DNA from 3 places in the Comamonas sp. CMM02 genome. Region 1 is predicted to be linked to each of the others. Evidence: predicted binding sites of a transcription regulator. Region 1 holds the regulator's gene; each other region holds the start of a gene.

Evidence for each region. The regulator FNR, encoded in region 1, switches genes on or off when oxygen is low (the NO sensors DNR and NnrR bind a similar motif). The targets are predictions, from matches to a motif close to TTGATNNNNATCAA.
Region 2: IB213_RS15260 (hemerythrin domain-containing protein) is a predicted target of FNR. The motif match lies at 1,234-1,247, and genes of this name have one in related genera.
Region 3: IB213_RS01080 (bacteriohemerythrin) is a predicted target of FNR. The motif match lies at 1,533-1,546, and genes of this name have one in related genera.

The regions. Positions count from the first base shown of each region.
Region 1 is NZ_JACUZW010000005.1:101,270-104,544, forward strand. It holds gene hemN (oxygen-independent coproporphyrinogen III oxidase) at 1-955, opposite strand, end outside; gene fnr (fumarate/nitrate reduction transcriptional regulator Fnr) at 1,192-1,917, shown strand; gene IB213_RS15765 (hypothetical protein) at 2,028-2,279, opposite strand; gene IB213_RS15770 (FixH family protein) at 2,466-2,753, opposite strand; gene ccoG (cytochrome c oxidase accessory protein CcoG) at 2,824-3,275, opposite strand, start outside.
Region 2 is NZ_JACUZW010000004.1:363,130-366,404, reverse strand. It holds gene IB213_RS15265 (MarC family protein) at 1-589, shown strand, start outside; gene IB213_RS15260 (hemerythrin domain-containing protein) at 641-1,168, opposite strand; gene IB213_RS15255 (hypothetical protein) at 1,384-1,962, opposite strand; gene IB213_RS15250 (CsbD family protein) at 2,034-2,252, opposite strand; gene IB213_RS15245 (ABC-type transport auxiliary lipoprotein family protein) at 2,426-3,097, opposite strand; gene IB213_RS15240 (MlaD family protein) at 3,109-3,275, opposite strand, start outside.
Region 3 is NZ_JACUZW010000001.1:232,963-236,237, forward strand. It holds gene tyrS (tyrosine--tRNA ligase) at 1-808, shown strand, start outside; gene IB213_RS01080 (bacteriohemerythrin) at 980-1,411, opposite strand; gene glmU (bifunctional UDP-N-acetylglucosamine diphosphorylase/glucosamine-1-phosphate N-acetyltransferase GlmU) at 1,676-3,118, shown strand; gene IB213_RS01090 (ATP-binding protein) at 3,131-3,275, shown strand, end outside.

The DNA.
Region 1 (3,275 bases):
GTTGCGTGCTATAGCCCTGGAAGTTACGGTGCAGGCGTCCTTGCCGTTTAGCAATCGCCAGCGCATCTTCAGGCAAGGCGAAGTGATCCATCCCCACATACACATAGCCTGCAGCGATGAAGCTCTCGATGGAAGAAGACAGCATGCTTACTTTGTCGGGCGCAGAAGGAAGGTCTTCTTGCAAGATACGGCGCTGCGGCTTGAAACGCTCGGGCAAATGTGCATAGGCATACAGGGCAATACGATCTGGGCGCAACGCCGCAACCTGCTTTAATGTGCGGGCAAATGACTCTGCATTCTGCTTGGGTAAGCCGTAAATCAAATCGACATTGATCGACTCAAAGCCCAGCTCACGAGATGCTGCCACCAGATCAAACACCTGCTCTGCAGGCTGTTCACGGTGCACCGCTTTTTGCACCTCAGGATCAAAATCCTGAACACCAAAGCTCAGGCGGTTAAACCCGATCTCTTTGAGCACCGCCAAGCGCTCACGCGTCACCGTCCTTGGATCTACCTCAATCGAATATTCGCCAGCGGGATCAAAGTCAAAACGCTGACCCAGCATGCGCCACAGCTCGCGCAACTCTTCATCCGTAAGGAAAGTGGGCGTACCCCCACCGACGTGAAACTGGCTGACAACTTGCCCACGGCCACAGTGCTGCAGGTGCAAATCCACCTCGCGCTCCAAATAGCGCATGTAGGTGACAGCACGCTCATGGTGTTTGGTAATAATCTTGTTGCAGGCGCAGTAGTAGCACAGGGACTCACAAAAAGGAATGTGCACGTAGAGCGACATTGGCTGCTTTGCCGCAGCGGTCACTTTGCGCTGCTTCAACGCCAAGATATAGTCATCATCACCAAATGCCTCCACAAACCTGTCAGCAGTGGGGTAAGAGGTGTAGCGTGGACCAGGCACGTCATAGCGTCGCAAGAGTTCGGGGGTGACTACAGTCATGAATCTTTTTTCCTTGTTGCCCCTACTTTGCAACAATAAGCCACGTTTATCCTTGACTTGAATCAAGGGGGCGATGTAAAAGCAATGCCACAATTTGATTCATATCATTCGTAAAACCAATGCCACACTTTGATTCAAATCATTCATGGCTGCGCTCTTCACTCTGATAGTTCCGTTTCTATTTTTTTTAACATCTAGCCTACGTCTTACTCATAGACATATGGGCTTTTGAGTACATGACTCCACCATCCATCAAAGTAACCTGTTCCAACTGCAATCTGCGCGAACTCTGCATGCCCGTGGGCCTGAGCGAGCAGCAGTTGCAGCGCATTGATGACATTGTGGCAACGCGCCGCAAAGTCAAACGTGGAGCAACGCTGTTTCGCAACGGAGAAGCCTTCACGTCGCTGTATGCCATTCGTACGGGGTTTTTCAAAACTTGCGTGGCAACCGAAGATGGCCGGGATCAGGTGACGGGCTTTCAAATGGCAGGCGAGATCATCGGCCTGGATGGCATCGTCAATGATCACCACACTTGCGATGCCGTCGCACTAGAAGATGCGGAAGTTTGCGTCATGCCGTTTGATGGGCTGGAGGAAATTTCGCGCGAAGTGACTGCCCTGCAAACCCATGTGCACAAAGTGATGAGCCGGGAAATTGTGCGCGAGCACGGCGTCATGCTCCTGCTTGGCAGCATGCGTGCTGAAGAACGCTTGGCAGCATTTATTTTGAACTTGGTACAGCGCCTTCACGCTCGGGGTTTTTCCTCGTCAGAGCTGGTGCTGCGCATGACACGCGAGGAAATCGGCAGCTACCTGGGCCTCAAGCTGGAGACAGTGAGCCGCACCTTCTCCAAGTTTGTGGAAGAAGGCATGGTCGAAGTCAAGCAACGCCACGTCCGCATTCTGGACACGGCTGCATTGCAACGTCTGGTGAACAGCCAGCACGAAAGCAATAAATAAGAAATTGCAGGCTGGTTCAGCCAGCCCAAAAGCCTCCCACGCTATCGCTTTGGGAGGCTTTTTTTATGGCTGCCCTACCTGACATCGATAGAAAACATCGAGGACCTCCCTCAGGATATGGAAGGTTCTCCGTTGACCTTCGCTGCGGGTATGGACAGCAGCATTGTCAAATAGCCCGCCACTGAAAATACTGCCCAGAAAATAAAGAAGGCAATCGTATAGACAGCGCTGCGTGATAACTCAACACTTTGCCCCCACCACGACATATCCATAGGATCAAACACAGAAAAAACCAGCATTTCCATCACACCTGCTGCCAAAAAAGCAGGCCAGGCAATCCACATCCAGCGTTGTGCCAACATATGTCTTCCTTTGTGGTTTGGTTTAACGCTTTTATTGTGCACACCGTATTTTCAATATCAGCGTGGGACAAATACCAAATAAAAAAGATAGCTGCTTGCGCTTATTAACAAAGGATTTCAAAGTCATTAATACCTGAATCCCTTGCAACATAAGCGCAAGCAGCTATCTTTACCAGTAAATTTAAATTATTTAGGCGTTAAATCAGGCAAATCCGCATCCGGTGTTACTGCGTGATTGCGCACCGCATTGGCTGGCGCATAGCTCTTGTCCTGGTTGCGTAACTGTTCGTTGATGTTCACACCCTTTTGGTAGTAATCCGCATCGACAATTGGATCAGCACCACGCGCAGCGATCACCGCCGTCAAAATACCAGCCACCACCACAATCGCCGGTCCAGACAAGACCAGCCACACGTGGCCATATTTCCACCATGGGCCAGATCGTGTTTCCAGTTTTTTTACGTTCTGAGACATGCCAAACTTTCTTTCATCTTTAGACATGGTGTGCAGAGCTTGCGCCCTGCTCACCGCAAATAACACTTTCTTAGCGGGGCACCAAGAAAACAGACTTTTCTCGTACGTGACCTTTTCCACTTTGCGCAGAAATCTCGAACTCAATTCGATGCGAGCCTGAATCTGCAGTTCCATACGGAATTTGCACCCGTACAGCAACGCCACGCGTCTGCGCCGAATCCACAGCCACCTCGCGCCCCTCTACCAGCTCAATGCCTTCAAGGCCATCCACAGTCACCGTATAGGTTTGCGCTTCTTCCGTGGCATTCATGACTTGCAGACGGTATACGTTCTCCAGCTTCCCGCCCGCCGCAATACGCGCCAGCGATGCACGATCTCGGATCACATCGACTTTCAATGGCTCTCGCACCGCCATGCTAAACACCATTGCCGCGGACAGTCCCAGCAAGATGGCTGCATAAATCAACACCCTGGGGCGTGCAATCCGTCTCCAGATCTGGGAGCCTGGCCAACCTTTGCTGA
Region 2 (3,275 bases), on a different contig from region 1:
GCTGGCGATCGTGCCGTTTTTCATCCATTACACCCAGGGATTTAACGCTGAGCAGCGCACGCAAACCATCCGCACCGCGGCCTTCAGCGCGTTTGTGGTGATTGCCGCATGCGCACTGATTGGCCTGCAGGTACTGGATTTCTTCAACATATCGCTGCAAAGTTTTCAGGTCGGCGGCGGCTTGCTGCTGCTGCTCAGTGCCATGAACATGCTGAACGCACGCCCTGCAGAAGACCGCCCTCACGAAGCCACGCTGGAAGCCGGGGCCGAAAAAGCGGCCATGGGCAACAGCATTGCGGTCGTTCCACTCACCATCCCCCTGCTCACAGGCCCCGCAGCCATGTCCACCGTGGTGATTTATGCCGATCAGGCCGCCAATTTCTGGCAACACCTGGCACTGGTGGGCTATGGAGTTGTGGTGGCCGCTTGCGTGTGGGGTAGTTTTTCGATGGCAGAGCCCATCGCCCGCGTTCTGGGCAAAACCGGCATCAATGTGATGACGCGGCTGATGGGCTTGATTTTGGCCGCGCTGGCCATCGAAGTGATGGCGGGCGGCCTGGTGAAGATTTTTCCCGTCCTGGCAGGCTAGGCTTTTGTTCACGCACGGTTGCCGCCGTGCGTGCCAAGCAGCCCGGGGCGGCTACGCCGCCGCTTGCGCTACCTTGTGCGCCTGAGCCGAATGCTGGTCATGGTCTTCGGGCTTGGAGCACGCACCGCCACAACCGCTGATCAGTTGCTCGGGCAAAGACTCCGTATGGGCCACTTCGCCCGTCTCCGGGTCAAAGCCGACGCTTTGCATGTGCTGCGCCAAGGCCGCATCCATGGTCTGGGCGTGGTAGCTGAACCAGGAGGCCAGCTCCGGCGTCATGCCGCGAATCATGGTGAAGTTGCCCTGCTCACCGTTCTTGGCACCTTCTCGCATGATTTCCAGTACCACCTTGTGCTGGGTGGCATGGCAGTTTCCTACAGAAAAGCCTGTGGCCTCCATCCAGCGGTCTTCCTGCCCAAAGTGGGCTTCCGTATGCGCGATCAGTTCTTGCCACAGCGGTTCAAGTTCTTCGTCCGCAGCGCTTTCCACAGCCGCCAGCAGATCGACAAACTCTTTGTGCGTTTCATCCATGGCAGGAACGTTCAGCTCCAAAGCTGCGCTCCATTCCAACGTCGCCATAGTGCAACTCCTTCTTATGGGTTTGTTTCAGTGAACCGAGCTTAAAGAGGAGATTTCTTAGGGATTTGCGTCACATCAAATTCTGACCAGCCCAAGGCATTGACCTACAGCCTTGTTTTCCCTAAAGCAAAAAGCCCTGCATTGCAGGGCTTGGTTGTGCACGCTATATGCCACACGTCATGTGTCATGCGCCATGCAGCTTCAAATTTCAGCCATTACTGGCCAAAAGTACGCTTGGCATCGTTTTGGCATTTGTCCTTCACGTCGCCCGACAGGGCATCGCAACGCTCCATGGCCGCCTTGTAGTCGGCTTCACGCACATTCTGTGCTGCGTCCTTGCGAACCTCAGACACGTGCGCCGCCTTGGCGTTGCCATCTTTGCTGCCGTCTGCCCGTGCATCCGCTACCTTGGCCGCTTCCAGAGCTTTCACGTGTTGTGCCTTGGCATCTTTTTCACACACATCCTCGGCATTGCCCTTGAGGTCGTCACACTTTTCCTTGGCCACTGCGTAGGCAGTATCGGCTTTGGTCTTGGCAACGTTGTAGCGCCGCTTTTCGGTTGGATCTTTGCGGTGCTCCAGCTCTGCCTTGGCTACTTTTTCGCGGCCCTCGGCCTCTTTTTCACAGACATCCTTGGCATTCGCGGTCAGCGATGTGCACTGCACTTTGGCTGCCTTGTATTCGGCCGTGATGCGCTGCTGCTCGGCCTTATGTTCTTCTGCAGTCAGCGCAAAAGCAGAGGTAGCCATCAATGCGGCTGCGGTCATTGCTATTAATTTTGGGGTGAATTGCATAGCGACTCCTTGTCTCAGAGATATAAAAAAAGCATGGGCGGCCCGCGCCCATGCTTTGCGCCCTCAATGGCTTACTGGTCCCAACGGAAGTCGGGGTGGCGCTTTTGCCAATCCGTCAGCTGCTTTTCTGCCTCTTCCTTGGCGATACCGTGCCGCTCTTGCAGCTTGCCCAGAAACTGGTCGCGCTTGCCTGCAATCACATCGACGTCGTCGTCCGTCAGCTTGCCCCACTGCTCACGCATCTTGCCTTTGAATTGTTTCCAGTTTCCTGAGATACGGTCTTCATTCATAGCGACTCCTTTACGTGCATTCATCCATGCCGCACAGCAGAAAAACCAAATAAATCATGGCTTTACTGTTGTGCAGCGCGAACATTCACTGTACTGAGTCACGTGGGTGGCAGACGTAGTCACTGCAGGCGACGGACGGTAAGACCATGCCACCCATGGCTGCAAGGCAGGCCTCAACGCTTGCTGACAGCCGTTACGGTCTGTAGCCAAGGCAGCATTTGCCGGCCTATCGCATCGACGCCCTGCGCCAGAGCCTGTACGCCCGCCGATGCATTGGGCGCAGCGGCTGGCTGGCGCACTTCAAAGACCTGCTGCGCCAGCAGCACATCGCCTTGCGGTGCGGGGTCGACCAGGGTGGCGCGTACCCGCACCCAGCCAGCGCTCTGGCGTGCACTGGCAAACACATGGCTGAATTCTTCCAGCGACAAGCGCAAGACCGGAACCTGTCTGCCCTGCACACTGGGCGGCAGTTCCCCGGCTTCTGCAGACAGTACGACCCGCCCACCTTGGCCCAGGTGCTCACGCAACCGCTGCAACACCATCTGCGCGGGCGGCAAACTCCAGCGGGCCTGGGCATAGGCGTGCAGCACCTGGGCATCGGCATAGGCCAGCCGGTAACGCACGGCGGTATTGCCGTCTGACTGCAAAGGGGCCTGCATCTTGGCCAGCGCCACGGGCTGCAGCGCATCGCTGGCAGGGGCCAAGGCCGGGGGCACACCCAAGTCATAGCGCGCAACCGCCTGGGGAGGCTGTGGCAAGTTGCTGCAACCTGCCAGCAGCACCGCCAGCAAGCCACCAGCCAGCAAGCTGCGCCCGTTCAAGAGGCCTGATTTCATTGTTTGCATATGCTGCATCCTCATTGATTGGCTGGCGGGGCAACAAAACCCGGCTCACCCGGACCAGGCTTGCCGCCAACGCCGTATATCAAGGCCTGGGGGTTGTCTCCAATGCCAGAAACTGCACTGCCCAACTGCCGTGCCGCAGAGGACACATCAGTGGCCGCCTGGTTGATACCGGGCAAAG
Region 3 (3,275 bases), on a different contig from region 1:
CAAGCTGGGCGCGCGCGGCATGATTGAGCTGTCGGCCAAGTACACCGTGGCTCGCATGATGGAGCGCAATGACTTTCACACGCGTTTCAGCGAAGGCAGCTCGATCAGTCTGCACGAGTTCTTGTACCCGCTGCTGCAAGGCTATGACTCGGTCGCGTTGCAAAGTGATCTGGAGCTGGGCGGCACCGACCAGAAGTTCAACCTGTTGATGGGCCGTCATCTGCAGGCTGAATATGGCCAGGAGCAGCAGTGTGTGCTGACAATGCCTTTGCTGGTGGGCCTGGATGGCGTGGACAAGATGTCCAAGTCCAAGCACAACTACATTGGTATCACTGAAGATGCCAACACCATGTTTGCCAAGGTGCTGTCAATCTCTGACACGCTGATGTGGGACTGGTACACCCTGCTGTCGTTCAAGAGCCTGGCCGAGATTGCGGCGCTGAAGGCCGAGATTGAAGCAGGCGGCAACCCCAAGCACGCCAAGGTGGCGCTGGCCAAGGAAATTACTGCGCGCTTTCACAGTGCTGCGGCAGCCGATGCGGCTGAGCAAGATTTCATGAACCGCTCCAAGGGCGGCATTCCTGACGACATTCCCGAGGTGAGCCTGAGCGGCGCGCCGCTGGGCATTGGTGCGTTGCTCAAGCAAGCCAATCTGGCTCCGTCGACCAGTGAGGCCAATCGCCTGATGGACGGTGGCGGTGTGCGTGTGGATGGCAATGTGGTCAGCGACCGTGGTCTGAAGCTGGACGCGGGCACCTTTGTGGTGCAAGTGGGCAAGCGCAAGTTTGCCCGTGTGACGCTGAGCTAAGCAGAGTCTTTACAACCAGCAAAAAAGGCGGCTGTCTCGCAATGAGGCAGCCGCCTTTTTGATGGTATATCTGAAATAAGAGCGCACAGCGCTTGTCTGCTGGTGTTTTTGGATACTTTTGTATTTGAAAGCGTTGAATTTAAAGCGCTGATAGCTATCTTTATTATTTCTTCATGCCGTGCTGAGGCTTGGTGCATGTGCTGTGAGGGCGGCTTTCAGAAAGGGCACATAGGCGCGGTCTTCTTGCAGAATGTGGTGCAGCAGCCAGTCTTTGAGAAAGTCCATGGCCTCAAGGTTGATGTCCTCGCCATCTTCAAAGCGCATCAGCCAGTCCATGGCCTTGGCGGTGAACTGGCTGTGTTCGGCAGTATGCGCGGTGGTCTGGGGATAGCCGTAACGCTGGAACATCACCTCTTCTTCAATGAAGTGGTTGTGCGTGTAGTCGACCAGCCCCTCCAGCACTTCGGCCAGGGTGGTGCGCGAAGGGGTGGGCTTGCCCAGCTCATCGTGCAAAGCGTTGATCAATTCCACCAGGACCTGGTGCTGGGCATCGATCTTGGGGATGCCCAGCATGAGCGCGCTGGACCATGCAATGAAGGCCATGGAGCTTCCTTCTGGATGTGGTTGGGGTAAGGGTGCAGCCGTTGCCAGCGCAAAGATCTGTACAGAATGCATAAAGCCCGAGCGCACACCAATGGGTAAAGCAGGGTGTTGCTGGGGATGTCTGATAAAAATCAAACACTTAATCAGAGGCTGTCGTGTGCGGCCCACGTAAATCCGTATGCACGCTCGCTTTCAGCGCCGACAGAGCGCGAGATAATTGCGCACCTCCGCGCTGGGGGTTGTCAGACCTCACACAGAATGTTTATGTCTTCTCAGAACGCACTCCCCCTTGATATCGTCATCATGGCTGCCGGCAAAGGCACCCGCATGAAAAGCCGTTTGCCCAAGGTGCTGCAAAAGCTGGCGGGGCGTGCTTTGCTGCAGCATGTGCTGGATACGGCAGTGCAATTGCAGGCGCGTTCCGCGGTAGTGATTACCGGGCATGGCGCGCCAGAGGTAGAAGCTGCCATCAGCCAGTGCAGCAGTGCGAAAGCTGGGGTGGAGTTGAAATTTGTGCGGCAGGAGCAGCAACTGGGCACCGGCCATGCTGTGCAGCAGGCGGTACCTGCCTTGGCCGATGACGGCATGGTGATTGTGCTGTCGGGCGATGTGCCGCTGACGCAGGCGCAAACGCTGCATGATCTGGTGCAGGCTGCAGACGGCTCGCGCATGGCATTGCTGACCGTGGCGCTGGACAACCCCACCGGGTATGGCCGCATCGTGCGCAACGCGGCAGGCACGGTGCAGCGCATCGTCGAGCAAAAAGACGCCAGCGATGCAGAGCGCGCCATCCACGAAATTTACAGCGGCATCATGGCCGTGCCCGCCAGACGCCTGGCGCAATGGCTTGCGCAACTGAACAACCACAACGCCCAGGGCGAGTACTACCTCACCGATATCGTTGCCATGGCCGTGGCAGACGGGGTGGACGTGGTGGCGCACCGTATCAGCGATGCGGTGCAGGTGGCAGGCGTGAACAGCCCGCTGCAACTGGCCGAGCTGGAGCGGGCCCACCAGCTGCGCCAAGCCAGCCATTACATGGAGCAGGGCGTGCGGCTGGCAGACCCGGCACGCTTTGATGTGCGTGACGACGTGCGTGGCAATGCGGCGCAGCTTGTCTGCGCGCAAGACGTAGAAATTGACGTGGGCTGCATCTTTACCGGCAAGGTGCAAATTGGTGAAGGTGCCAGCATTGGCGCGCACTGTCACATCAGCAATGCCACCATTGCGGCGGGTGCAGTGATCCATCCATTCACGCATATCGACGGAGAAAAGCTCGGTGCCAGCGTGGGCGAAGGTGCCTTGATTGGCCCGTTTGCCCGCTTGCGCCCGGGTGCGCAGCTGGGCAAGGAAGTGCACATCGGCAATTTTGTGGAGGTGAAAAACTCCACCATGGCCGAAGGCGCCAAAGCCAACCACCTGGCTTATCTGGGTGACGCAACGGTGGGTGAGCGCGTGAACTATGGCGCGGGTGCTATCACCGCCAATTACGACGGTGCCAACAAGCATCGCACCGTGATTGAGGCTGACGTGCACGTGGGCAGCAACTGCGTGCTGGTGGCTCCCATCACCATTGGTGCGGGCAGCACCGTGGGCGGCGGCTCCACCGTAACGAAGTCAGTGGACGCAGGCGTTTTGGCCGTCTCGCGCGGCAAGCAGGTATCGATTACGAACTGGAAGCGCCCCACCAAACAACCCAAACCCTGAAGGCCCACCACCATGCAGCAGGCGCAATCACCCACCCCCGGCACGCTGAACGAGGCGCTGGCCCTGATTGCGCAGCAGCAGGCAGACATGGCGCGCCTGCACGCCGCCCATGCGTCGTGGATGCGTGCCGTGGCACATGACTTGCGTGCGCCGTTGC